Regions from separate parts of the Paenibacillus sp. KN14-4R genome, predicted to be linked through region 3. Evidence: a T-box and tRNA genes for the amino acid it is inferred to sense, from the RefSeq annotation. Region 3 holds a T-box; the other regions hold tRNA genes.
What was found. A T-box is a leader RNA that pairs with one kind of tRNA and senses whether it is charged. The one in region 3 lies ahead of tyrS (tyrosine--tRNA ligase), so its partner is inferred to be a tRNA-Tyr.
Positions count from the first base shown of each region.

Region 1: it has a tRNA-Tyr gene. The T-box ahead of tyrS (tyrosine--tRNA ligase) is inferred to sense a tRNA for this amino acid. The anticodon was not compared.
Region 2: it has a tRNA-Tyr gene. The T-box ahead of tyrS (tyrosine--tRNA ligase) is inferred to sense a tRNA for this amino acid. The anticodon was not compared.

Region 1 is NZ_CP197466.1:7,735-17,014, forward strand. It holds rRNA gene ACSBOP_RS00035 (16S ribosomal RNA) at 1-748, shown strand, start outside; rRNA gene ACSBOP_RS00040 (23S ribosomal RNA) at 981-3,911, shown strand; rRNA gene rrf (5S ribosomal RNA) at 4,013-4,129, shown strand; tRNA gene ACSBOP_RS00050 (tRNA-Asn) at 4,190-4,265, shown strand; tRNA gene ACSBOP_RS00055 (tRNA-Glu) at 4,271-4,345, shown strand; tRNA gene ACSBOP_RS00060 (tRNA-Val) at 4,352-4,427, shown strand; tRNA gene ACSBOP_RS00065 (tRNA-Asp) at 4,448-4,524, shown strand; tRNA gene ACSBOP_RS00070 (tRNA-Phe) at 4,563-4,638, shown strand; tRNA gene ACSBOP_RS00075 (tRNA-Thr) at 4,652-4,727, shown strand; tRNA gene ACSBOP_RS00080 (tRNA-Tyr) at 4,738-4,822, shown strand; tRNA gene ACSBOP_RS00085 (tRNA-His) at 4,888-4,963, shown strand; tRNA gene ACSBOP_RS00090 (tRNA-Lys) at 4,977-5,052, shown strand; tRNA gene ACSBOP_RS00095 (tRNA-Leu) at 5,068-5,150, shown strand; tRNA gene ACSBOP_RS00100 (tRNA-Gly) at 5,155-5,229, shown strand; tRNA gene ACSBOP_RS00105 (tRNA-Arg) at 5,254-5,330, shown strand; tRNA gene ACSBOP_RS00110 (tRNA-Pro) at 5,351-5,427, shown strand; rRNA gene ACSBOP_RS00115 (16S ribosomal RNA) at 5,691-7,236, shown strand; rRNA gene ACSBOP_RS00120 (23S ribosomal RNA) at 7,469-9,280, shown strand, end outside.
Region 2 is NZ_CP197466.1:926,482-935,761, forward strand. It holds rRNA gene ACSBOP_RS04445 (23S ribosomal RNA) at 1-1,125, shown strand, start outside; tRNA gene ACSBOP_RS04450 (tRNA-Asn) at 1,193-1,268, shown strand; tRNA gene ACSBOP_RS04455 (tRNA-Ser) at 1,272-1,363, shown strand; tRNA gene ACSBOP_RS04460 (tRNA-Glu) at 1,388-1,462, shown strand; tRNA gene ACSBOP_RS04465 (tRNA-Val) at 1,470-1,545, shown strand; tRNA gene ACSBOP_RS04470 (tRNA-Met) at 1,564-1,640, shown strand; tRNA gene ACSBOP_RS04475 (tRNA-Asp) at 1,667-1,743, shown strand; tRNA gene ACSBOP_RS04480 (tRNA-Phe) at 1,793-1,868, shown strand; tRNA gene ACSBOP_RS04485 (tRNA-Thr) at 1,882-1,957, shown strand; tRNA gene ACSBOP_RS04490 (tRNA-Tyr) at 1,973-2,057, shown strand; tRNA gene ACSBOP_RS04495 (tRNA-Trp) at 2,063-2,136, shown strand; tRNA gene ACSBOP_RS04500 (tRNA-His) at 2,160-2,235, shown strand; tRNA gene ACSBOP_RS04505 (tRNA-Gln) at 2,253-2,324, shown strand; tRNA gene ACSBOP_RS04510 (tRNA-Gly) at 2,334-2,408, shown strand; tRNA gene ACSBOP_RS04515 (tRNA-Cys) at 2,423-2,496, shown strand; tRNA gene ACSBOP_RS04520 (tRNA-Leu) at 2,513-2,601, shown strand; tRNA gene ACSBOP_RS04525 (tRNA-Arg) at 2,623-2,699, shown strand; tRNA gene ACSBOP_RS04530 (tRNA-Leu) at 2,714-2,793, shown strand; gene ACSBOP_RS04535 (Lsa family ABC-F type ribosomal protection protein) at 3,153-4,631, opposite strand; gene ACSBOP_RS04540 (YhgE/Pip family protein) at 5,095-7,179, opposite strand; gene ACSBOP_RS04545 (DUF441 domain-containing protein) at 7,290-7,742, opposite strand; tRNA gene ACSBOP_RS04550 (tRNA-Leu) at 8,186-8,265, shown strand; gene dcuS (DcuS/MalK family sensor histidine kinase) at 8,587-9,280, shown strand, end outside.
Region 3 is NZ_CP197466.1:1,789,882-1,799,161, reverse strand. It holds gene tyrP (tyrosine-tyramine antiporter) at 1-385, opposite strand, end outside; gene tyrS (tyrosine--tRNA ligase) at 535-1,794, opposite strand; T-box leader at 1,862-2,084, opposite strand; gene ACSBOP_RS08470 (alpha/beta fold hydrolase) at 2,319-3,401, opposite strand; gene ACSBOP_RS08465 (TetR/AcrR family transcriptional regulator) at 3,406-3,999, opposite strand; partial or broken gene ACSBOP_RS08460 (polysaccharide deacetylase family protein) at 4,248-4,589, opposite strand; gene ACSBOP_RS08455 (hypothetical protein) at 4,730-4,912, shown strand; gene ACSBOP_RS08450 (DUF7002 family protein) at 5,229-5,843, opposite strand; gene ACSBOP_RS08445 (hypothetical protein) at 6,154-6,684, opposite strand; gene ACSBOP_RS08440 (hypothetical protein) at 6,727-6,987, opposite strand; gene ACSBOP_RS08435 (polysaccharide deacetylase family protein) at 7,069-7,767, opposite strand; gene ACSBOP_RS08430 (YkoP family protein) at 7,788-8,336, opposite strand; gene ACSBOP_RS08425 (DNA-binding response regulator) at 8,509-8,751, opposite strand; gene ACSBOP_RS08420 (DUF5360 family protein) at 9,077-9,280, opposite strand, start outside.

The sequences.
Region 1 (9,280 bases), 1.8 Mb from region 3:
GGTAGTCCACGCCGTAAACGATGAATGCTAGGTGTTAGGGGTTTCAATACCCTTGGTGCCGAAGTTAACACATTAAGCATTCCGCCTGGGGAGTACGGTCGCAAGACTGAAACTCAAAGGAATTGACGGGGACCCGCACAAGCAGTGGAGTATGTGGTTTAATTCGAAGCAACGCGAAGAACCTTACCAGGTCTTGACATCTGAATGCAAACTCTAGAGATAGAGTCCTTCTTCGGAACATTCAAGACAGGTGGTGCATGGTTGTCGTCAGCTCGTGTCGTGAGATGTTGGGTTAAGTCCCGCAACGAGCGCAACCCCTGATCTTAGTTGCCAGCATGTAATGGTGGGCACTCTAGGATGACTGCCGGTGACAAACCGGAGGAAGGTGGGGATGACGTCAAATCATCATGCCCCTTATGACCTGGGCTACACACGTACTACAATGGTCGGTACAACGGGAAGCGAAAGAGCGATCTGGAGCGAATCCTAAAAAGCCGATCTCAGTTCGGATTGCAGGCTGCAACTCGCCTGCATGAAGTCGGAATTGCTAGTAATCGCGGATCAGCATGCCGCGGTGAATACGTTCCCGGGTCTTGTACACACCGCCCGTCACACCACGAGAGTTTACAACACCCGAAGTCGGTGGGGTAACCCGCAAGGGAGCCAGCCGCCGAAGGTGGGGTAGATGATTGGGGTGAAGTCGTAACAAGGTAGCCGTATCGGAAGGTGCGGCTGGATCACCTCCTTTCTATGGAGAATCGTTTCCTGCAACGGAAACATTCAAATACAGATCTTCGGATCACATTCATTCACTCGTGTTCAGTTTTGAAAGGCCAATAGCCTTTCGAAAACCTTGTTCCTTGAAAACTAGATAGCGAAACGAAGAAGTAAAGCATAGGAAGATGTTTTCAGTAACTGAAAACATCAATCATCTAAAGCGTTCTTATGTTTCATAAGAACAGCCTAGTTAGTTGATCGCAAGATAAGCTAATAAGGGCGCACGGAGGATGCCTAGGCGCTAGGAGCCGAAGAAGGACGTGGCGAACGACGAAATGCCTCGGGGAGCCGTAAGCAGGCTTTGATCCGGGGATGTCCGAATGGGGGAACCCAGCTGTGGTAATGCACAGTTACCCTGCAGTGAATACATAGCTGCAGAGGAGGTATACCGAGGGAACTGAAACATCTAAGTACCTCGAGGAGAAGAAAACAAAAGTGATTCCGTCAGTAGCGGCGAGCGAACGCGGATTAGCCCAAACCAAAGAGCTTGCTCTTTGGGGTTGTAGGACGTCAACATGGAAATAGCTTGCTAGGCGAAGAGATCTGGAAAGGTCTGCGATAAAAGGTAACAGCCCTGTAGCCAAAAGTGAGCGAAATTCCTAGACGGATCCTGAGTACGGCGGGACACGTGAAACCCCGTCGGAATCTGGCAGGACCATCTGCCAAGGCTAAATACTCCCTAGCGACCGATAGTGAAGCAGTACCGTGAGGGAAAGGTGAAAAGCACCCCGGAAGGGGAGTGAAAAAGAACCTGAAACCGTGCGCTTACAAAAAGTCAGAGTCCGTTAAGGGATGATGGCGTGCCTTTTGTAGAATGAACCGGCGAGTTACGTTTGCATGCGAGGTTAAGGTGATAAGCCGGAGCCGCAGCGAAAGCGAGTCTGAATAGGGCGAATTTTAGTATGTAGACGTAGACCCGAAACCGTGTGATCTACCCCTGTCCAGGGTGAAGGTGCGGTAACACGCACTGGAGGCCCGAACCCACGCATGTTGAAAAATGCGGGGATGAGGTGGGGGTAGCGGAGAAATTCCAATCGAACTCGGAGATAGCTGGTTCTCCCCGAAATAGCTTTAGGGCTAGCCTTGGAAAGAGAGTAGTGGAGGTAAAGCACTGATTGGATGCGGGGCCCCCCAAGGGTTACCAAGTTCAGTCAAACTCTGAATGCCACATACTTATATCCAGGAGTCAGACAGTGAGTGCTAAGATCCATTGTCAAGAGGGAAACAGCCCAGATCATCAGCTAAGGTCCCCAAGTGTGTGTTAAGTGGCAAAGGATGTGGAGTTGCAAAGACAACCAGGATGTTGGCTTAGAAGCAGCCATCATTTAAAGAGTGCGTAATAGCTCACTGGTCGAGTGACTCTGCGCCGAAAATGTAACGGGGCTAAACACACCACCGAAGCTATGACATGTAGAAACAAGATTTCTACTTGGGTAGGGGAGCGTTGTGTACAGCAGTGAAGGTTGATCGTGAGGACAGCTGGAGCGTACACAAGTGAGAATGCCGGTATGAGTAACGAAAAGACAAGTGAGAATCTTGTCCGCCGAAAACCTAAGGGTTCCTGAGGAAGGTTCGTCCGCTCAGGGTAAGTCGGGACCTAAGGCGAGGCCGAAAGGCGTAGTCGAATGGACAACAGGTTCAAATTCCTGTACCACCAAAAACCGTTATGAACGATGGAGTGACGCAGTAGGATAGTGACGCGAGCCGATGGATATGCTCGTCCAAGCAGTGAGGCTGATGTGTAGGCAAATCCGCACATCATTAAGGCTGGGCTGTGATGGGGAGGGAAACTTAAAGTACCGAAGGTCATGATTTCACACTGCCAAGAAAAGCTTCTAGTCAGGTCAAGGTGCCCGTACCGTAAACCGACACAGGTGGGTGAGAAGAGAATTCTAAGGCGCGCGGAAGAACTCTCGTTAAGGAACTCGGCAAAATGACCCCGTAACTTCGGGAGAAGGGGTACCCCGGTAGAGTGAATAGCTCGAGGGGGTCGCAGTGAAAAGGCCCAAGCGACTGTTTAGCAAAAACACAGGTCTATGCGAAGCCGTAAGGCGAAGTATATGGGCTGACGCCTGCCCGGTGCTGGAAGGTTAAGGGGAGTGGTTAGGAGCAATCCGAAGCTGTGAACCGAAGCCCCAGTAAACGGCGGCCGTAACTATAACGGTCCTAAGGTAGCGAAATTCCTTGTCAGGTAAATTCTGACCCGCACGAATGGCGTAACGACTTGGGCGCTGTCTCAACGAGAGATCCGGTGAAATTTTAATACCTGTGAAGATGCAGGTTACCCGCGACAAGACGGAAAGACCCCATGGAGCTTTACTGCAGCTTGATATTGAACTTTGGTACGATCTGTACAGGATAGGTGGGAGCCTTAGAAGCCTGAGCGCCAGCTTAGGTGGAGGCAACGTTGGGATACCACCCTGATCGTATCGGAGTTCTAACCTACTACCGTATAACCGGTAGAGGGACCGTGTCAGGTGGGCAGTTTGACTGGGGCGGTCGCCTCCTAAAGAGTAACGGAGGCGTCCCAAGGTTCCCTCAGAATGGTTGGAAATCATTCGAAGAGTGCAAAGGCATAAGGGAGCTTGACTGCGAGACCTACAAGTCGAGCAGGGACGAAAGTCGGGCTTAGTGATCCGGTGGTACCGCATGGAAGGGCCATCGCTCAACGGATAAAAGCTACCCTGGGGATAACAGGCTTATCTCCCCCAAGAGTCCACATCGACGGGGAGGTTTGGCACCTCGATGTCGGCTCATCGCATCCTGGGGCTGAAGTAGGTCCCAAGGGTTGGGCTGTTCGCCCATTAAAGCGGTACGCGAGCTGGGTTCAGAACGTCGTGAGACAGTTCGGTCCCTATCTGTCGTGGGCGTAGGAAATTTGAGAGGAGCTGTCCTTAGTACGAGAGGACCGGGATGGACGTACCGCTGGTGTACCAGTTGTTCCGCCAGGAGCACCGCTGGGTAGCTATGTACGGAGGGGATAAGCGCTGAAAGCATCTAAGCGCGAAGCCCCCCTCAAGATGAGATTTCCCAATTAGTAAGACCCCTTGTAGACGACGAGGTTGATAGGTTGGAGGTGGAAGCGCAGCAATGTGTGGAGCTGACCAACACTAATCGGTCGAGGGCTTATCTAAAACATTACGAAGATCAGACTTCGTAAACCCTATCTTTACTCTTCAATTCGCATCTAGTTTTCAAGGTACAAGCCTTGGTCGCTTTTTTAAATAAAAGCTAGTTTGGTGGCGATGGCGGAAGGGAACCACGCGTACCCATCCCGAACACGACCGTTAAGCCTTCCAGCGCCGATGGTACTTGGACCGAAGGGTCCTGGGAGAGTAGGACGTCGCCGAGCGAACGAAACCACCATTCACATCACGTAGTGGTGGTTTTTATTCTCTATACTAATCAATTTTCCCTGATAGCTCAGTTGGTAGAGCACACGACTGTTAATCGTGTTGTCACAGGTTCGAGCCCTGTTCGGGGAGCCATATAAGGCCCGTTGGTCAAGGGGTTAAGACACCTCCCTTTCACGGAGGTAACAGGGGTTCGAATCCCCTACGGGTCACCATATTTCGGAGGCTTAGCTCAGCTGGGAGAGCATCTGCCTTACAAGCAGAGGGTCAGCGGTTCGATCCCGTTAGCCTCCACCATTTATACAATAAAATATTATGGAGCTGTGGTGTAGAGGCCTAACATGCCTGCCTGTCACGCAGGAGACCGCGAGTTCGAATCTCGTCAGCTCCGCCATTATCTTTATAGTAGATACTTATCTATAAAGTGTATGAGGCTCGGTAGCTCAGTCGGTAGAGCAGAGGACTGAAAATCCTCGTGTCGGCGGTTCGATTCCGTCCCGAGCCACCATTCTTAATAATATGCCGTTGTAGCTCAACTGGTAGAGCAACTGACTTGTAATCAGTAGGTTGGGGGTTCAAGTCCTCTCGACGGCACCATAGTTTTTCCGGAGGCTTAGTGAAGTGGCTAAACACGGCAGACTGTAAATCTGCTCTCTTCGAGTTCGGTGGTTCGAATCCATCAGCCTCCACCATTTTTTAAAATAATTAATACTTGGTATGAACTACGCTTGTAGTGCTCATGCTAAGCATGATTGTGGCGGTCGTGGCGAAGTGGTTAACGCATCGGTTTGTGGATCCGACACTCGGGGGTTCAATTCCCCTCGTCCGCCCCATTTAACTTAATAAGAGCCATTAGCTCAGTTGGTAGAGCACCTGACTTTTAATCAGGGTGTCGAAGGTTCGAGTCCTTCATGGCTCACCATGAATTACACAGTGTGCGCGTATGGCGGAATTGGCAGACGCACTAGACTTAGGATCTAGCGGGCGACCGTGGGGGTTCAAGTCCCTCTACGCGCACCAAAATGCGGAAGTGGCTCAGGGGTAGAGCATCGCCTTGCCAAGGCGAGGGTCGCGGGTTCGAATCCCGTCTTCCGCTCCACTTTTTAAAAGTATTATGTAATATGCGCCCTTAGCTCAGCTGGATAGAGCGTTTGACTACGAATCAAAAGGCCGGGAGTTCGAATCTCTCAGGGCGCGCCATTTTTTCAATAAAATTATATCGGGACGTAGCTCAGCTTGGTAGAGCACCTGGTTTGGGACCAGGGGGTCGCATGTTCAAATCGTGTCGTCCCGACCATTTAAACTTTTAAAAAAGAATATCAAAAACATGTTGACATAAACACTGAAAGCATGATATGATATAAAAGTTGTCGCCGCTAAAACGGAAGACAACAAGAAAAGAATTGTCCTTTGAAAACTGAACAACGAGTGAATGAATATAAAGAGATTGTAAAATCTCAAATGTCGAGATTGTCACTTTCGGGTGAATGATTAAGACAAAGCTAGTAAGTAAATTTTGAGCAATCAGCTCACATCAGACATTTTCCTTCGGAAAAGTCTTTAATGGAGAGTTTGATCCTGGCTCAGGACGAACGCTGGCGGCGTGCCTAATACATGCAAGTCGAGCGGAGTTATTCCTTCGGGAATAGCTTAGCGGCGGACGGGTGAGTAACACGTAGGCAACCTGCCTGTAAGATTGGGATAACTACCGGAAACGGTAGCTAAGACCAAATAAGTGGTCTTCTCGCATGAGAGGGTCAAGAAAAACGGGGTAACCTGTTGCTTACAGATGGGCCTGCGGCGCATTAGCTAGTTGGTGAGGTAATGGCTCACCAAGGCGACGATGCGTAGCCGACCTGAGAGGGTGAACGGCCACACTGGGACTGAGACACGGCCCAGACTCCTACGGGAGGCAGCAGTAGGGAATCTTCCGCAATGGACGAAAGTCTGACGGAGCAACGCCGCGTGAGTGATGAAGGTTTTCGGATCGTAAAGCTCTGTTGCCAGGGAAGAACGCTAAGGAGAGTAACTGCTCTTTAGGTGACGGTACCTGAGAAGAAAGCCCCGGCTAACTACGTGCCAGCAGCCGCGGTAATACGTAGGGGGCAAGCGTTGTCCGGAATTATTGGGCGTAAAGCGCGCGCAGGCGGTCTTTTAAGTCTGGTGTTTAAGGTTGGGGCTTAACCCCGATTCGCACTGGAAACTGGAAGACTTGAGTGTAGGAGAGGAAAGTGGAATTCCACGTGTAGCGGTGAAATGCGTAGAGATGTGGAGGAACACCAGTGGCGAAGGCGACTTTCTGGCCTATAACTGACGCTGAGGCGCGAAAGCGTGGGGAGCAAACAGGATTAGATACCCTGGTAGTCCACGCCGTAAACGATGAATGCTAGGTGTTAGGGGTTTCAATACCCTTGGTGCCGAAGTTAACACATTAAGCATTCCGCCTGGGGAGTACGGTCGCAAGACTGAAACTCAAAGGAATTGACGGGGACCCGCACAAGCAGTGGAGTATGTGGTTTAATTCGAAGCAACGCGAAGAACCTTACCAGGTCTTGACATCTGAATGTAAACTCTAGAGATAGAGTCCTTCTTCGGAACATTCAAGACAGGTGGTGCATGGTTGTCGTCAGCTCGTGTCGTGAGATGTTGGGTTAAGTCCCGCAACGAGCGCAACCCCTGATCTTAGTTGCCAGCACTTTGGGTGGGCACTCTAGGATGACTGCCGGTGACAAACCGGAGGAAGGTGGGGATGACGTCAAATCATCATGCCCCTTATGACCTGGGCTACACACGTACTACAATGGTCGGTACAACGGGAAGCGAAAGAGCGATCTGGAGCGAATCCTAAAAAGCCGATCTCAGTTCGGATTGCAGGCTGCAACTCGCCTGCATGAAGTCGGAATTGCTAGTAATCGCGGATCAGCATGCCGCGGTGAATACGTTCCCGGGTCTTGTACACACCGCCCGTCACACCACGAGAGTTTACAACACCCGAAGTCGGTGGGGTAACCCGCAAGGGAGCCAGCCGCCGAAGGTGGGGTAGATGATTGGGGTGAAGTCGTAACAAGGTAGCCGTATCGGAAGGTGCGGCTGGATCACCTCCTTTCTATGGAGAATCGTTTCCTGCAACGGAAACATTCAAATACAGATCTTCGGATCACATTCATTCACTCGTGTTCAGTTTTGAAAGGCCAATAGCCTTTCGAAAACCTTGTTCCTTGAAAACTAGATAGCGAAACGAAGAAGTAAAGCATAGGAAGATGTTTTCAGTAACTGAAAACATTAATCATCTAAAGCGTTCTTATGTTTCATAAGAACAGCCTAGTTAGTTGATCGCAAGATAAGCTAATAAGGGCGCACGGAGGATGCCTAGGCGCTAGGAGCCGAAGAAGGACGTGGCGAACGACGAAATGCCTCGGGGAGCCGTAAGCAGGCTTTGATCCGGGGATGTCCGAATGGGGGAACCCAGCTGTGGTAATGCACAGTTACCCTGCAGTGAATACATAGCTGCAGAGGAGGTATACCGAGGGAACTGAAACATCTAAGTACCTCGAGGAGAAGAAAACAAAAGTGATTCCGTCAGTAGCGGCGAGCGAACGCGGATTAGCCCAAACCAAGGAGCTTGCTCTTTGGGGTTGTAGGACGTCAACATGGAAATAGCTTGCTAGGCGAAGAGATCTGGAAAGGTCTGCGATAAAAGGTAACAGCCCTGTAGCCAAAAGTGAGCGAAATTCCTAGACGGATCCTGAGTACGGCGGGACACGTGAAACCCCGTCGGAATCTGGCAGGACCATCTGCCAAGGCTAAATACTCCCTAGCGACCGATAGTGAAGCAGTACCGTGAGGGAAAGGTGAAAAGCACCCCGGAAGGGGAGTGAAAAAGAACCTGAAACCGTGCGCTTACAAAAAGTCAGAGTCCGTTAAGGGATGATGGCGTGCCTTTTGTAGAATGAACCGGCGAGTTACGTTTGCATGCGAGGTTAAGGTGATAAGCCGGAGCCGCAGCGAAAGCGAGTCTGAATAGGGCGAATTTTAGTATGTAGACGTAGACCCGAAACCGTGTGATCTACCCCTGTCCAGGGTGAAGGTGCGGTAACACGCACTGGAGGCCCGAACCCACGCATGTTGAAAAATGCGGGGATGAGGTGGGGGTAGCGGAGAAATTCCAATCGAACTCGGAGATAGCTGGTTCTCCCCGAAATAGCTTTAGGGCTAGCCTTGGAAAGAGAGTAGTGGAGGTAAAGCACTGATTGGATGCGGGGCCCCCCAAGGGTTACCAAGTTCAGTCAAACTCTGAATGCCACATACTTATATCCAGGAGTCAGACAGTGAGTGCTAAGATCCATTGTCAAGAGGGAAACAGCCCAGATCATCAGCTAAGGTCCCCAAGTGTGTGTTAAGTGGCAAAGGATGTGGAGTTGCAAAGACAACCAGGATGTTGGCTTAGAAGCAGCCATCATTTAAAGAGTGCGTAATAGCTCACTGGTCGAGTGACTCTGCGCCGAAAATGTAACGGGGCTAAACACACCACCGAAGCTATGACATGTAGAAACAAGATTTCTACTTGGGTAGGGGAGCGTTGTGTACAGCAGTGAAGGTTGATCGTGAGGACAGCTGGAGCGTACACAAGTGAGAATGCCGGTATGAGTAACGAAAAGACAAGTGAGAATCTTGTCCGCCGAAAACCTAAGGGTTCCTGAGGAAGGTTCGTCCGCTCAGGGTAAGTCGGGACCTAAGGCGAGGCCGAAAGGCGTAGTCGAATGGACAACAGGTTCAAATTCCTGTACCACCAAAAACCGTTATGAACGATGGAGTGACGCAGTAGGATAGTGACGCGAGCCGATGGATATGCTCGTCCAAGCAGTGAGGCTGATGTGTAGGCAAATCCGCACATCATTAAGGCTGGGCTGTGATGGGGAGGGAAACTTAAAGTACCGAAGGTCATGATTTCACACTGCCAAGAAAAGCTTCTAGTCAGGTCAAGGTGCCCGTACCGTAAACCGACACAGGTGGGTGAGAAGAGAATTCTAAGGCGCGCGGAAGAACTCTCGTTAAGGAACTCGGCAAAATGACCCCGTAACTTCGGGAGAAGGGGTACCCCGGTAGAGTGAATAGCTCGAGGGGGTCGCAGTGAAAAGGCCCAAGCGACT
Region 2 (9,280 bases), 860 kb from region 3:
GACTGTTTAGCAAAAACACAGGTCTATGCGAAGCCGTAAGGCGAAGTATATGGGCTGACGCCTGCCCGGTGCTGGAAGGTTAAGGGGAGTGGTTAGGGAGCAATCCCGAAGCTGTGAACCGAAGCCCCAGTAAACGGCGGCCGTAACTATAACGGTCCTAAGGTAGCGAAATTCCTTGTCAGGTAAATTCTGACCCGCACGAATGGCGTAACGACTTGGGCGCTGTCTCAACGAGAGATCCGGTGAAATTTTAATACCTGTGAAGATGCAGGTTACCCGCGACAAGACGGAAAGACCCCATGGAGCTTTACTGCAGCTTGATATTGAACTTTGGTACGATCTGTACAGGATAGGTGGGAGCCTTAGAAGCCTGAGCGCCAGCTTAGGTGGAGGCAACGTTGGGATACCACCCTGATCGTATCGGAGTTCTAACCTACTACCGTATAACCGGTAGAGGGACCGTGTCAGGTGGGCAGTTTGACTGGGGCGGTCGCCTCCTAAAGAGTAACGGAGGCGTCCCAAGGTTCCCTCAGAATGGTTGGAAATCATTCGAAGAGTGCAAAGGCATAAGGGAGCTTGACTGCGAGACCAACAAGTCGAGCAGGGACGAAAGTCGGGCTTAGTGATCCGGTGGTACCGCATGGAAGGGCCATCGCTCAACGGATAAAAGCTACCCTGGGGATAACAGGCTTATCTCCCCCAAGAGTCCACATCGACGGGGAGGTTTGGCACCTCGATGTCGGCTCATCGCATCCTGGGGCTGAAGTAGGTCCCAAGGGTTGGGCTGTTCGCCCATTAAAGCGGTACGCGAGCTGGGTTCAGAACGTCGTGAGACAGTTCGGTCCCTATCTGTCGTGGGCGTAGGAAATTTGAGAGGAGCTGTCCTTAGTACGAGAGGACCGGGATGGACGTACCGCTGGTGTACCAGTTGTTCCGCCAGGAGCACCGCTGGGTAGCTATGTACGGAGGGGATAAGCGCTGAAAGCATCTAAGCGCGAAGCCCCCCTCAAGATGAGATTTCCCAATTAGTAAGACCCCTTGTAGACGACGAGGTTGATAGGTTGGAGGTGGAAGCGCAGCAATGTGTGGAGCTGACCAATACTAATCGGTCGAGGGCTTATCTAAATACCATGATTTACCTTCGTTTTGCTACTAGTTTTCAGGGAATAAACCCTGTATAATAGTTAAGTATTCCCTGATAGCTCAGTTGGTAGAGCACACGACTGTTAATCGTGTTGTCACAGGTTCGAGCCCTGTTCGGGGAGCCATATGGAGAGGTGTCCGAGCTGGCCGAAGGAGCACGATTGGAAATCGTGTAGGCGTCACAAGCGTCTCGAGGGTTCGAATCCCTCTCTCTCCGCCAGATTATTTTCAATCAAGTTAGCAAGGCCCGTTGGTCAAGGGGTTAAGACACCTCCCTTTCACGGAGGTAACAGGGGTTCGAATCCCCTACGGGTCACCAACATTACGGAGGCTTAGCTCAGCTGGGAGAGCATCTGCCTTACAAGCAGAGGGTCAGCGGTTCGATCCCGTTAGCCTCCACCATTTATATTTCAATAATAACGCGGGGTGGAGCAGCTCGGTAGCTCGTCGGGCTCATAACCCGAAGGCCGCAGGTTCAAATCCTGCCCCCGCAACCAAATTCTCTTCATGAGAAACCTAATGTGGAGCTGTGGTGTAGAGGCCTAACATGCCTGCCTGTCACGCAGGAGACCGCGAGTTCGAATCTCGTCAGCTCCGCCATTTATCTTTCAAAATATGCATTAATTATGCATAATGGGCCTAAATGTGAGGCTCGGTAGCTCAGTCGGTAGAGCAGAGGACTGAAAATCCTCGTGTCGGCGGTTCGATTCCGTCCCGAGCCACCATTCTTAATAATATGCCGTTGTAGCTCAACTGGTAGAGCAACTGACTTGTAATCAGTAGGTTGGGGGTTCAAGTCCTCTCGACGGCACCATAGGTATTTTCTTCCGGAGGCTTAGTGAAGTGGCTAAACACGGCAGACTGTAAATCTGCTCTCTTCGAGTTCGGTGGTTCGAATCCATCAGCCTCCACCATTTATAGGGGCATAGTTTAAAGGTAGAACAAAGGTCTCCAAAACCTTTGGTGTGGGTTCAATTCCTGCTGCCCCTGCCAATTATTTTTCCTGAAATTTCGTGGCGGTCGTGGCGAAGTGGTTAACGCATCGGTTTGTGGATCCGACATTCGGGGGTTCAATTCCCCTCGTCCGCCCCATTTTTTCAAGACAATAGTGGGGATTAGCCAAGCGGTAAGGCAACGGACTTTGACTCCGTCATGCATAGGTTCAAATCCTATATCCCCAGTATATATATGCGGAAGTGGCTCAGGGGTAGAGCATCGCCTTGCCAAGGCGAGGGTCGCGGGTTCGAATCCCGTCTTCCGCTCCATTTCCAAAGATAGTGGCGCCATAGCCAAGTGGTAAGGCAGAGCTCTGCAAAAGCTTTACCCCCAGTTCGAGTCTGGGTGGCGCCTCCATAATCTTTATTAACTCGCCGGAGTGGCGGAATCGGCAGACGCACAGGACTTAAAATCCTGCGGTAGGTGACTACCGTACCAGTTCAAGTCTGGTCTTCGGCACCATTTATTAACAACACAGATTTTGCGCCCTTAGCTCAGCTGGATAGAGCGTTTGACTACGAATCAAAAGGCCGGGAGTTCGAATCTCTCAGGGCGCGCCATTATTTTTTGGCAAGCCGGTGTGGCGGAATTGGCAGACGCGCGCGACTCAAAATCGTGAGGGAAACCGTGGGGGTTCGAGTCCCTTCACCGGCATTACAGCAATAAGCCTTGATGATCATTTAATTCATGATCATCAAGGCTTATTTTTTTGTGTTAGATGGTAAGCTAGATGACCTATCCAATTGACTCAATTGAATGTAGAAGTTAATGAATGAGGTCGCTGCTTTTAAGCTTTTTTTAAACTTCGCTGTGAACTTATTAATACTTTTTTGAGTGCAACACCAAACAAAGTGCTTTACCAACATCATCGAAAATTGAAACCATCGTATACATAATAAGAGTGAATACCGTACTGTTAAATAATCCTTTATGGACGACATACGTGCCTAGAATGTAAATGTCACCTAAACATTTATTCCAACCTCCTGAGATAAAATAAGCATAAAATTACATTACAGATTCACAATTTTAGTGGCGATATTTTTACAAAATTCGCTGTCATGCTCAACAAAAATTATTGTCGGGGAATGTTCCAGCAATAATTCTTCGAGTTGGATACGGGAAATGACATCAATAAAGTTTAACGGTTCGTCCCATACATGGAGATGTGCTTTCTCGCATAAGCTCTTTGCGATTAATACCTTTTTCTTCTGTCCGCCGCTGAATGAAGACATATCTTTTTCAAATTGTATGCGCGAAATATCGAGTTTTCTTAAAATCGCTTTGAACAAACTCTCATCAATCTCGTTCTTGCTTGCAAAATCTGTTAAGTTACCTTGCAAATGAGAGGTGTCTTGTGAGACATATGAAATTTTTAGTTGACTACCTTTGCGAAACGTTCCTGTAAAAGGAATCTCCTCGCCAAGAATCAGCTTGAGAATACTTGATTTCCCTGAACCGTTTGGACCTGCAAGTATAATACGTTCTCCTTGTTCAATGGTAAAGGTTACGTCGTTGCATACTGTGTGTTCTACGTAATGAATTGAAACATTCTCTAATTCGACCATCAACTTTTTATTATAGGTAAGTTGAGTAATTTTCAAACTCTCCGCGCTTTCGATATTTTTCAAAAGTTTGGAACTTTCCTCAATTGAGGATTGCTGTCTCTGTTCAATCGATTTCGAGCGTTTCATCATTTTGGCGGCCTTGTGTCCGATATATCCTTTATCGACTTTTGAACCGGAGTTTCGAGTGCCGTTTTTTGTTTTTTCTACTTCGTGAGACCAGTTACTCGTTCTCTTTGAAGCTTCAGACAGCCGTTTAATATCTTTCCGTAGTTTGTCGTTTTCAGCTAACTCATAATTATCCTGTCTTTGTTTATTCTCCCACCAATCCGAGAAATTACCGTTTTGAACCTCAATATGAGTTTTGTTTATAGAAAGAATGTGATCTACACAGTTATCTAGAAATGCTCGATCGTGTGAAACCAAAATAAATCCTTTCTTTTTTTTGAGATAATCGCTAACCAGTTTCCGTGCGTGAATGTCCAAATGGTTAGTTGGCTCGTCGATAAGCAGAAAACTGTTTTCCTTCAAAAACAAGGTTGCTAATAATACTTTTGTTTGCTCCCCGTTTGACATGGTTTCAAACGGCCGATATAACACATCCTCTGACACCTTCAGCAAAGACAGTTCGCGTACGATCTGCCAATACTCGTAGTCAGGATAAATTTCGTCGATAACATCCAGGGTATTAAGTTCCTTGTGTTTAACTTGAAAAGGAAAGTATTCAAAACTGACATTTGCTGAGATGGTTCCACTGTAATCATATTTACCAAGTAGCAGATTCAGAAAGGTTGTTTTTCCTCGACCGTTTCTTCCAGTAAAACCTAATTTCCAATCTGTATCAATTTGAAAGCTAACGTTTTCGAAGATGTTGTCGTAACTACCCTCATAAGCAAAGGTTAGGTCAGACACATTGATTAAAGACATGGCAATTTCCTCCATCCAAAAAATAAAAAGCTACAAGAAAGTTACCTTTCTTGTAGCTCAAATAAACAATGTTAAAAGCTAACCCAAATAATGGGGTAGATAAAATGTTATTTTATTTGAGTGAAAAGAATAAGTAACTTTCTTGCTCTACAAAGAATAAAACAATTTTTTGTTTTACCTTTCGTAATTTAAGCAAGAAATTTTACATTATTCTCCTCAACTCCCGTTTCATATTTGACAGTATTCTAGCATATTTAATTTAACATTTCAACTTTTCAGTAAGAACTTCAGTTGGCACGAGCATTTACGGGGCTTGCGCAAAAAAACTTGATTTAACAAGGCTTTTCGCAGTTATTAGATTCCTCTTCTTGAACTTATCTTCTGCTATCTTCCGAATAGTATGCGCGACTCAAAATCGTGAGGGCAAAATAACCAATCCATTTAACTCAATTGAATGTAGAAGTTAATGTATGAGGTCGCTGCTTTTAAGCCTTTTTTTAAACTTCGCGGTGAACTTATTAATACTTTTCTTGAGTGCAACACCAAGCAAAATCATTAAACTACCATAGATGATAAGAATGATACAATTCTTTGCAACAACATCCCACAATATGCCTGCAGCTGCTTCGCGCATGATGTTAATAGCGTGAGTAAATGGCAAGAAGGGATAGATTGCTTGGAAAAATGGCGGCGTCACTTGAATGGGGAATGTTCCACCTGAACCGGAAATTTGCAATACCAACAAGACGATACAAAGTGCTTTACCTACATCACCGAAAATTGAAACCATCGTATAAATGATAAGTGTGAATACTGTACTGTTAAAAAGTGCAAATAAAATAAAGAATCCTTTATGGACGACATACGTTTCTAGAATATAAATGTCACCTAGCGTTACTACAAGGGCTTGTAATAGAGCAATCATTAGGAAAGTAAGGAACCGCCCAAAGAATATTTGATAGCTCTTATAATTAGCACTTGGTTGATGTACATCTACAGATAAAAGAGAAATGAGTAATAATGCACCGACCCATAACGAAAGGGTTGTAAAAAAAGGAGACATGCTGGAGCCATAGTTGGGCATTGGGAATATTTTATTTTCCTTTAAAAGGACAGGTTCGGCAAAAAAGTCACTTTGCTTCTTAATATCGTGCTTGAGCAGATCAATAATTTCTTTTATGTCTGCACTGTTTTCGAACTCACGAATTTTATTAGCAAGTTGATGTATTTTACGCTCGATATCAGGTAAGTCTTTTTGAACTTTTGCTAACTCATCTTTCCCTAAATCAATTCCTTTAGCGGCATCAGAAAGTAAGCTAGTGACATCTGGCAGACTCTTTTGTGCTTGTGCTAGGATATCTCCTACATCTTTAGCAATGGATTTGGATTTGTCGATTGCATTTTGAATGGCAGGCATGATTGTAGTATCAAAACCATCAATAACCCCACCTAAATCTTGTTTTAATTGCTTGGAAAGTTGGTTGACGTTGTTTATTAAGGCTTCTGTTGGCTTTTTACCTTGCTCAATTAATGAAATAATCTTTTGGATATTATTTTGTTGTTCATTAAATTTATTTTTAACACCGTTTAGTGAGTCTATCGCGCTTGCTAGTTTATTATTGCCTCCCATTGTTTGCAGACGATTTAAGAAGCCTACAATACCATCTACGGCTTTACCTGCGAGGCCGAGTCTTTCACTTATAGATTTTGCAGTAGGAATAGCTTTTTCCGGTTTAATATCACTGTTCATCAGTAATGAAGTGATGTCTTCCGTTGAAGATGCAATTTCCTGGAGCATGGTTAAATCTTGTTTGATACCAGGACCGGCTTTGACCAGTGCATCTTCGGCCTTATTTGAAAAGTTTAAGAAGTCAGATGACATCTCTTGCCCGTTTTTGGATAACCGTTCGATCGTAGGTAAATTATCTTGAATATTACTGACAAGACGTTGGGCTTTACCCGCATCTGTTAAGGCAAGGTTGATGATTTCTTTAATTTGTGGGAACTCACTTTCAAGCTTAAAAACGATTTGCTTTACTTTTTCAATGCTAGGGAGGTTTTGCTGAATATCGGCACCTAATTCATTAAATAGGGTGAAGATCGTAGTAGTTGCTGTTTTAACAAAATTTTTACTGATCTGTTCGGCAATGCCGGAAGCTCCTGTAGCCGTAATTTTAGGAGCAACCGCGTTGATTTTTTCATTTACACTATAGATGAGTTCAGGCTTAACGGGGTCATTAGTTAGGATAGTAGCTATTTTTTCGGAGAAATCAGGGGTAATGTCAATGCTTGCGTAATATTTGCCATGCTCGACACCTGACTGCGCCTCTGCTCGGTCTACGAACCTCCAACCCAGCAGATTATTTTCTTTTAAGGAATTAACAATTTCATTACCGATATTCACGTCTTTCCCTTGAATGGTTGTCCCTTTATCGTCGTTGACAATCGCAACAAGCAGCCCACTTGTACTTCCATAAGGGTCCCAAGAAGCTGCGATATTGAACCAAGCATATAAGGGAGCTAAAATAACGAGCCCGGAAATGATCACGAGTACGACCCAATTTTTCATTATACCATTAAGGTCATTTGTATAGATTTGGAGGATGGATCTCATATGTAAGCACCTTTTTAAAATTATGACTTACAGGTAGTATGAGTTTATTGCTTACCAATTATTAAGGACAGGATACCTGCCGCAATTAGAGGACCAACAGGAACACCACGGAAGAGTGCGACACCTAGTACTGTACCAATCAGCAATCCCGCGACAACGGTTGGCTGATTGCCCATGAGCAGTACGCCACGACCTCCTAAATAGGAGACAAGTACACCGATAATAATGGCAAGAATGGATTTCCAGTGGAAAAAAGATTGTATGATGGTTTGTAGAGATATTTTTCCACTTGCTAAAGGTGTCATGACGCCAATGGTTAAGATGATGATCCCGATCGTAATGCCATGTTTTTCGAGCCAAGGAAAAGCTTGCTGTAGATTGGTAATTCGAAGCAGAAGTAAAACGAGCATGGCAATAGTAACCGTAGCGTTGCTACTTATAATGCCAAGTCCGGCAAAGGCTAATAATATCAGTGCAGGCATGTCTATAGTTGTCATAAATAAAAACGCTCCTTCGGTTTGTCTTAGATATCAGTATGCACCAGAATAAAGTAGTTCCAACCCTTTCCTTCCTCATGATGCATAGGGATTAATGCTAATACAAAATTGAGGAAATATCAATGAAAGTGTAATTTCACCAAATTTGCGACATTTGCATGAAAAAGGGTAGATTTCCCTCTTTTTTGGGATTATATAGGGTGACAGTGGACTTAGTCTGTTCTATGATGAGAGAAGTTAAGGAATATGGTAAGAAAGAGGTGTATGGCAGATGGGGATGGTCTATTTTATTTCTTTCCTTTGTGTGGTTATAGTGGTGGGTATTACGTTCTATGTGACGAAAAAAGCTTACTCACGAAAGTGGGACCAAGAAGAGTAGAAATTTAATGCAATAAAATACTTGCTTTTTTATTGCGTACAAGGTATAATAATTTTTGTTGAAAGCCGGTGTGGCGGAATTGGCAGACGCGCGCGACTCAAAATCGTGAGGGAAACCGTGGGGGTTCGAGTCCCTTCACCGGCATAATTAGTAGAGAATGCGGCAATTTAAAGGGATTTGCTTTCAAGTTAGTTAGATGACTTGATAGCAGATCCCTTTTGCATTTTGAGTCAAAATGTTTTTCTTTTTCTGTATAGATATACAAAAGATCATTTTGATGGTATTTTGGAGTTCCGGCAGAATCAACGAAAGCGCTATATTTATGATGAACTTCATGTGAACTAATTCACATAAATATAATTAAATCTATAAGAGTGACCTAATCTTTACAGGGGTTTAGATTCATGCAATATGCTTATTCTATAACTGTCAGTTGTGTAAAAAAGAGTTTTGGGGTGAGGGAGTATGAAAATAGGGAGATTGACATTGAAACTGCGGACGACCATTACGTTGATGATCTGTGTCGTTGTTGTAATGGTGTTGTTAGTTGTTTATGTATTGTTCGGTATGAAAGTGACAGAAATGACGAAGGATGCTTTGCAAAACAAAGCTCTCTCAATCGCTCGTACTGTTTCACAAACATCATCTGTAATTGAAGAACTGGAGGGCCGGGGAGATCCAAATGCTGTTCAGCAATTTGCAAAGGATATTCTTACTATCAACGATGTACAGTTCGTGGTGGTGATTGATATGAACGGTATTCGTCATACCCATCCTGATCCGGCAAAGATCGGTCAACAGTTTATTGGCGGCGATGAAATCGTAGCTCTACACGGAAGTGAAAACGTATCCACAGCCAAAGGTTCACTAGGTGATTCAGTAAGAGCATTTTCACCGATTTATGGTGTAAACGGAGAACAGATTGGAGCTGTAGCGGTAGGCATTTCACTTGACAGCGTCCATACTGCGGTTAAACAGAATGAGTGGATTATTTATTTGGGAATTATACTTGGTGGTGTAATGGGGATAGCGGGAGCGGTTTTGCTAGCGAATAAAATTAAAAAAATGATGTTCGGTATGGAGCCTGAAGCCATTTCGAAACTGCTGGAAGAACGGAGTGCCATGCTCCAATACGCACGTGAAGGTATACTGGCCGTGG
Region 3 (9,280 bases):
ATGAGATGAGAATAACCGCAAAAATAAAGAAGTTATTCGATGAAAGCGTAGGAGTGTTAATCACGTATCCAAATAGTATACCTACCGTCGATGCAACCATTACCATCCCGAAAAACATTTGCACCCATAGCAACCATGAAGTAACAAAGCCCCACTTTTCACCTAATCCATTTTTGACCCATACTTGCGGGCCGCCCTCTTGAGGGAATCCCGTTGACAGCTCAGCAGACATTAATGCAATTGGAAGTGCAAACAAGATCGCTGCAACCAGCATGTAGAAAATCTGTGTCCAACCGGTAATGGAAAGTGTCGGAACACTACGTACAGTACCAAAAAACGCCATTGTAATACCGATTAGCCCGAACAGTGTCAATTTTTTAGCCATAATCTCTGTCCTTCCTTCTAAAAACAAGATGACGTTAATCGTTGTACCTTTAGAATGTCTTACAAATGCTGATTTTATTCTGTAAAAAAAAGAACCGGTTTCGGCCATTTACGACCAAAAACCAGTTCTAATGCAACAATCTATGTGATTTATATCAACTTTACAAGGTTGTAGTTCTTTTTGCCTTTACGAATAATAATGAATCGTCCATCAAAAGAGTTATCTACTGTAACATCCATATTAACATCTGTAACTTTGTCGCCGTTCAACGTGATTGCGCCATTCGTAATATCTTCACGTGCTTGACGTTTAGATGGCTCAACACCTAAATCAACCAGCCAGTCGATAATATTTTTTGTTTCCTTGGAGGCATGGAATGTAGGCATATCTTTGAAGCCTTGCTCAATTTCATCTGCTGTTAGCGACTTAATATCCCCGCTGAATAATGCTTCCGTAATTTTTTGCGCTTGCTTTAGAGCTTCCTCACTGTGTACGAACTTCGTCATTTCTTCTGCCAATTTAAGCTGAGCTTCACGTTTGTGAGGCTCTGTCTGTACCTTCACTTCCAGTTCATCGATTTGTTCTTTCGTCAAGAAGGTAAAGAATTTCAAGTATCTAATAACGTCTCGATCATCTGTATTCGCCCAGAACTGGTAAAACTCGAATGGAGTCGTTTTGTTAGGATCGAGCCAGATTGCACCACCTGCTGTTTTGCCGAACTTCGTACCGTCCGCTTTCAACATCAATGGAATGGTCAGTCCGAATGCTTTTGCTTCAGGACCTTCTTTTTTACGAATCAAGTCAAGACCACTTGTAATGTTGCCCCATTGATCTGCACCGCCAATTTGCAGTTGGACATCTTCTTCTTTAAACAAGTGATGGAAGTCCATCGATTGAAGAATCTGGTATGAGAACTCGGTAAATGAAATCCCCGTATCGAGGCGACTTGCTACGATATCTTTGCCCAGCATCGTATTGACGCTGAAGTTCTTTCCGTAGTCACGTAAGAAATCCAAAATCGTTAAGTTATGTGTCCAATCGTAGTTGTTCACCATGCGTAGTCCCGTGTCGCCTTCGTTGACAAACAGTTTCTTCATTTGTGCTGTCAGCGCATCTACGTTCTTCTGAACTTGATCCATGGTTTGCAGCGTACGTTCTGACGTCCGGCCGCTTGGGTCACCGATTGTGCCTGTTGCTCCGCCAATTAAGATTACGGGGCGATGGCCAGCGAGCTGGAATCGCTTCAGCATCATAAATGGAATCAAGTGGCCAATATGCATACTGTCACCGGTAGGGTCAACACCACAGTATAGCGATATCGACTTCTCGCTTGTTAATTTATGCAAACCTTCTGTATCCGTCTGTTGATTAATGGCCCCGCGCCATTCTAGCTCATCTATAATGTTCAACATTGTGCTTCAGCTCCCTGATGAATAAGTTAAAAAACAAAAAAATCGTCTCCTAGTCTATTGTAGACATAGGGACGATTAATTAACCGTGTTACCACCCAAATTGCATTAACAGTGCTGCAGCCACTATTAATACCACTCTCGGCAATGATATCGATTGCCAGTTCGCTTAGCGTTATCTAAGATACTCCAGAGTGTAACTCGCAATATTGTGTGTACCAGGTCGCATCAACCCCTGGCTTTCTGTAAACAGGGACAATCTTGCTACTTCGCTCTTTCATCGTGTTATCCAATATTAGATTACTGACAATCATAGTGCTAGAGAATTTGTTTGTCAAACACCAAAATTATCAAGTTTTATTAGAAACACCCGGTCTGCTCATGAGCGTTTTCGGCTGAAAATCAACATATTCATATCATTCTGCATCGTATCAAATCTTGCTTCTTTGCCTGACTTTTCGTGCAGCCTCGACTATTGTTTATTTATGAAAGCCATATGTGACTAAAACCTTACAAAATAAGGTTTATTCCTTTAAATTATCTAAAATCTCAAAAAGAGCCTCATTAAACTTTTCCTTTTGGTCAAGCATGGTGACATGACCTGCATTTGGGATAGAATAAAATTGCTTGGATGACGCTTCCACCGTAGTAAAATAATCTCTTGCAAGTGGATAGGGAGTCTGCCAGTCATCCTCACCATGAATATAAAAAACAGGTGTTTCATATTTTATGCCAATGGCCGGTAGGTCAAATGTTTGAATTAGATAGTTCATAATGGTAGACTGCCCAGTTTCAATCACTCCAGGGCTTAATAAGTAACGTATATCTCTTAAAGTATAGAAAGGGGAGCATAAAGCACTCCATACCAACTCTGGCGTAGCTCCTGCTGCCAGCTTATACTTAGCTTGCAATTTGCGAAACTTTGCCATCTTCTTTTTCATTTCATCATTGTAAGTCTTGCCAGGATAAGGACTTAATGCAGCAAGCGCTTCATAATCCCTTTGGTTGCCTGATTCTTTTATGCACTCTGTCGCTCTTTCATAACTGACCATCTCATTTTTAAACAAATTAACAACCTGTCCGACACCAATGTAACCTAACACCAAATGTGGATACTTCAGAGTAAACAGGCTTCCCAGTACAGAACCCCACGAGTGCCCCATAATGATAATTTTTTCTTTTTGGTATTTGGCTTTTAAGTATTCCACAACCTCATATGTATCTTGAATTACTTGGTCAATAGTTGTTGTTGGAGTGACTATCTTTGGATCATTTTTAAAGTAGGTTTTTCCGCAATTTCTCTGCTCCCAGTGTACAACAGTAACTTTCTTCTCCCACGGCACCTGAAATTCCTGTGCAAATGGTAACATTGGAGAACCAGGACCCCCATGCAAAAACAACAGCACGGTGTTTTGAACATCATCCCCTCGATGATACAGATATTGCTTTATACCCCCAATGGCTACAAACTCTCCATAGTTTACTCCATTATTTGAAGTGATTTTAATTTCTTTCGCACGTTTCTTTTTCATAAAGTACAGGAAAGAAAAGAAAAAAACAGTGATAAGTACGAACGCCGCCAAAACGATCTGCGAAGTTAAGAACATTTCTTCATACCTCTATCCCCTGTGACATATAACCGGCAATTGAATCAACCATAATATTCAAAGCTTGTTCTTTGCCTTGTTCACCATATTGGGTACCCTGAGAGGCAACAAAATGCAGGCTATCCATCAAATAGGCAAGCACTTTGAAATCACAATTGGATTCACGGATCCCAAAAGCGGCTAGTGTCTGGCTAAAGTAATCCTTTGCTTTCGCTTGTTCCCATTCTTCAACAGCACTTGGGAGTTTACGAAACAAATATTCCATATCGGAGGGTTTCACATACAGTGCGAGACTTTCTGGTGCCAAATAAATTTCCTTTAGTGCCCTTACGAGCCCTTCTTTGGCATCTCCCTTATTAATGTGAACCGCTGTTATTCTGTCAAACAGTTTTTTTTCACTCTTTTTTATAACGGCATAGAGGAGTTCCTCTTTTGAATTATAATAAGAATAAAAGGACCCTTTCCCTATATTTACAGCCATTGCAATGTCTTCAACAGTGACTCGTTTTATACCCTTTTGCTGAATCAGTTCGACTCCTTTTATGTACATGGCTTCTCTTATCATTTCTTTTTCATACTCACTTACAACTTTAGGCATACAATCTCTCCTTTTATTATGACTATAATCTGTAAAAACAGTCATTATAAAAATAATAGGTGTATTCCTCCAGACTGTCAATAGTAAATGAGCAAAAAGAGACTACATTCTTTTTCAAAAATGTAGTCTTTTGCTTTCTACCATCTAAGACACAACCTTCCCTAAGCCAGAAAATTAAGGAAGCACAAATGATTTTATCTCAATTGATTCAATACAATAACAAAGTGTAATTAAAGATGAAATATCGTTTACAAACGTGTGTCATTTTGGAAATTAAGATAGAAATGGTCAGCGTCATTATATACACCAAATTCATATCCTTTTTCCTTATAAAATGCAATTATTTCTGGAAGTGCTTGTAAGGTTTGTTGTTTTTCATGCATGAAAATGACTTCTCTGTCAAATGTAGTTTGCTTTTTAATATTTTCTAAAGTTTGGTTTGGATCTTTTAACGTCCAGTCCTTAGAATCAATTGTCCAATCCCAAATTTAAATTCCAGCTTTTATAATTTGATTGCGAATCTGTTCACTTTTCAATCCTGGTGCTGAACCATAAGGTGGGCGAACCAACTTAGGATTCGTACCTGTATGCCCCAGTGATTGTTTTGCTTTCCATACTGGCTTCTACTCCAAACCTGTTAAATTTTTGCCGCCTTCCAAATAGAATGTTGAGTATTTTTGATGACACTTCATCGAATATGACAACTGTAAATTTTTGGATGAGTACCCCGATGAAAAAATGTGAATTTGTAATCAAAGAAGTTAATCAGCCATCCGGCAAAGCGTTGCGGCAATTTCATGAGCATGTGGTCGAGATATTGAGCCGAATTGTCCAAGCAGAGGCCGAGATAGACATACCTCTCCCCTTAAGTGCATCATTCTACGCAAGACAAGCAGAAAACTTAACAAAATAAAAACAAGCCGGAGCGCATGACCCACCACGCTCAGGCTTGTTCTATTTCAGGTTATTTTGAATGAATTCTCGAAGGAATACAGGTATATGGAGCGAAGCTTGATTGCTTGTAGCCGTGCTATCGACAATATGGCCTGCTTCCCACCAATCGTTGAATATTCACTCACCCCATTAGGGGAATCTATACTCCAACCAATGAGAGCATTGAATCAGTGGACTCAGGCCAGATCCTCCTATGATCAAATATAAAACAATAAATAATATCAAGAAGATGACACCCTGAGTATACGAGTCATCTTCTTACTCATTCCCCATGCTTATTTTTGTAAATCAGCAAGTGGCCTCGCTAGTTCACTCCAGCCTACAGGAATATCTCTTCGATTATTGACGTAAACGGCTCGCAGATACTTGGACACGTCATTTACCCGATCTTCTATTAGCACCTCTCGTACCTCGGACGCCTTTGCAGGCACCGTGTTATTCACGATACTTTTGAAAAGATGAAGAGGCAGGAACATATCCGGACTCTTCTTGTACGTACACAGCGTTGGAAACCTTGGTGAGCTACCCGAGTCGTATTTCGATAATTTAATAGCTGAATAATGAGCGAATAGCAAAGAATACGCGTCGAATTCAAGAACAGCAAATCCTTCATTTGGTTCTCGCCGTGCATAGGTTTCCATCATTTTTTGACAGTCTTTTAATGTAGGCCAAAAAAACACATGTCGATCCAAGCAAGCTCGAAATTGTTCCTGTGTGACTGCTTTGTCTATCATAAGATCAGGAATTTTCAGATGAGCATTTATTGTAAAAGGATACGTATCATAAATGACTTCCTTAGCCTTTGCTCGTCGCTCACCGGCAGAGTGAGGGTCTATTTGATAACTGGACAATAGCGCATCGAAATGGGCAATAGCTGATAAATTTCTCAACCTCGTGAAATGATAAAGGGACTTTCTACTTTTTGCCTTTGTTATTACAGTTATATGGGTATCCTTCTTCATTATCCCGCTCCTTCTCTTTTACTCCAGTAATAGCAGGATTCCAAAAAAAGTCCCTTTTCAAACTCAGGTGCCCTATACCGCTGTGATCAAACAACATTTCCAAATTCCGATCATTGCTGCTGTTAAGCAGATGGCATGGCTATTGGGTATGAATCAAAATACAAACAGACACTACCCTCTACCACGGTAGTGTCTAGTGTCTGTTACGGGTATGCGATCATTTAGCGATCCATACTTTTTAGAGCGTGCGGAACTTCATATCCTTACAATCAATATGGAACGTAAATGTTCGTTTTTCACTTTTTCCATTTAACGAAAGTTGAAAAGTTAGGTTTTCAATATTTTTTTCCACCAAACCTTGATGCCTCACCCAACCATGTATTTCTTTCTTGGGCTTGATTGTAACCGTACCAAAACCAGGATTTAGAGGAGAGATTCCCACCGTTTCGTACGTTTTCCCTGCGACATCATCGTTCGCCCCTACGAGCGAGCTGAGCAAATCAGGTGTGATATTCTCATCGTCTGTATTGTTTTTGATTGTAATTTCAAAGTCAGTTGTCTTTTCCGTAAGCCTGATGGCATGTACGGTAACTTCAACCTCATTTATCTTTTGTGTAACAGGGATCTTCTGTAATTTCACATTCTGATCACTAGAAGTTGAACCCTTATAATCTTCGGTTTCCGCTGTGATGTTCGTTGCAGAGGCAGATATTCCTGAGAAGAAGATAGCACCGCAAATAAATCCCATAACTATTTTTTCATGATTCATTCCTCCTCCAATCTTCGACTTTAATTTCAATTACAGCATCCTCTACAGCTTTATATTGGTGCTTAACAGGCTCTCATCAACCTCAACAATTCCATCCTGTCTGCTGATTTGGTAAATAAACTCAGCATGTAGAGGCACTTGCAGTCGATTGTAGTAAGTACCATTGCTCGGATTATAAAGTAAAGGAAACCAAGCATAGATGTTCATCTCCGCTGGTGTATGTGGCGGAACATGAACGATCATGTCAAAGGTCACTAACTCTTTTTTCTCACTTACAACACGAATCGCAGTAGTAGCTTCCAAGTCAATGTTAAATTATGACACGATGCAATAAAGAGACTGCTACAATAAGCAGTCCCTTTATCTTCATATATTACGAAAAGTTTATGCCATCTCGTCAAGACGAACGAACTTCAGATTTCTTGTCTTTAGTTGATTCAGTACTTCATCTAAAGCTTGCAGCATAAAATAAGGAGCATGCTTGTCAGCGCCCATCGTCTCACCGCTGTCATGAAGTAATACAACCGAGCCATCCGTAATTCCACCTAGCAGTGTGGACTTCATCCGCGTTTGGCAGTTCAAACTACTCCAATCCCCACCCATCAGCGACCATAGCGCAATTCGGTATTGCTTGGAACGAAAGAAATCGAATAAATTAATTAATCCCCAAGGTGGACGGTAATAGTTCGGTCTAGTTCCGACAATAGACTCTATAATATCAGCCGAGCGATCTAGGTGCTCACGCCGGATTGTACTTGGAAGCATCAACCAGTTAGACTTATGACGGTAATTATGAATACCAATCTGATGACCTTCTTGATCCATTCTTCGAATTAATTCAGGATACTGCTCTGCTTGCGATCCGAGCACGAAAAATGTAGCTTTTACTTGATGCAATTTCAATAAGTCTAACAACCTTGGCGTATATTGTGGGTTTGGCCCATCATCAAACGTGAAAGCTACTTGTTTTTTTATCGAGCCTTTACGTAAGACACCCCAGCCGATCACTCGCGTAATCAAGCTCGGGATAAGCATGTAAAACGTGATGGAACATAATATTCCGATTACACAGTATGTAAACATGATTCTTCCTCCATATCGATTTAACCAGCGATTTTCGGTTCGGGTGAGAATCGATTCTTTAGTGACGCTCGTGAATGGATCAGTAACATCGGAACCAGTTGTTCGGTGCGCCGACTGATTCTTTGTCTTCCTTCTGGGTGCATAGCAGAGAGCAGCAATCGCAGATAGATGGTGGTGATGCGTTCGAAGACACCTGGCTTCATCTGTTGTTGTTCAAAACCAAGACCGTGCGTTATTCCCCGGTGGAGCAGTGTAATGCCTAGTAAAGCCTTGACCTGCCTGAACTCGGACTGCGATTCGAAAGCTTCATTGATTTGTTTCATTGATTTACGCAGCATACGAGCCGTTTGGAGTGCAGCACGATCTGACCCTTCGGACTGGATCAACTTCAAGATCCTTTCATTGTCAAGGTGGAGCTCCCCTACCCATTCTCCCTGATTGATAACCGTAGAGTCCTGGCATACAATAGCTTCTCCCCGGTGTTTTTTAAGCATGACGCTGCAAATGCCAAAGCTTGACTTATGCGATCCGCGAAAATGTGAAAGTAATGCAAAAGCTTTTTCCCACATCATCCAGAGGGACTGTATTGTAGTTTTACGTATTTTGAAACCCAATTCGTTCACCTTCCTTAAAACGGTTATTCTCTCTTATTTCGTAATTGTACATAACGGAGCTTTCTTTTTTCTTATCCGATTCTTACGAAAATCTTAAGAAATAATGATGCCCAGATCATACATACGGTCACCTTCTGTAACCAGTTGGTTGCTCTTTAAAGCCTTTACCAAGTATCTGGCGGCAATGAGAATGCATCACCAGCAAACTTATCCGCTTGATGTGCACAACGACGGTCCGATCATCCCCTTCATAATTCATCCGCCATATGTGCGTGATGAGTTGTTCCCTAGTGAATATTTGACCTGGCTGGCTAGCCAAAAGCTCACGAATGTGAGCGTCATCATCCACGATAAGTATTTTGACGACCATTAGACGATGCACCCCTTCAAATTTAGCATGACAATTTTCATTTTCATTGAATTCTCAGAATTAATTGTACTGTTTATTACACAACTTTGAAAATATTTCCAATACCAACCCTTATCCGCATTGGAAAAAACCTCGTCAGAAATAAACGAGGTTCTTAAAAATCGTGCTTCAGTGTCTTACAAATCCTATTTCTGAATAACGAGTAGCTACTTCTTCCAATACAATAGAGTCATCACCTTTCACATATTTGTCGAAAAACGAAAGGTTAACATCGTTATTGAGACGATGAATGTAGCCTATCTCGGTACCCTGCGTCTTCGGAAGATCAGTATGATTCATTTCTAATAACTTGTGAAACTCTGCGAACCAACCCAGGAACAAAGAACAGTGGATAAAGAAGCAGGAATAGATTCGGAATCCACCATAGGAGGTCATAATCCCCCTTGATAACCCAGAATGCGATGGCCTGTAGTCCCGAACAGGAGGTAAGAACCAGTGAAATCAGTACCAGTGGCTGCCATACTGCATT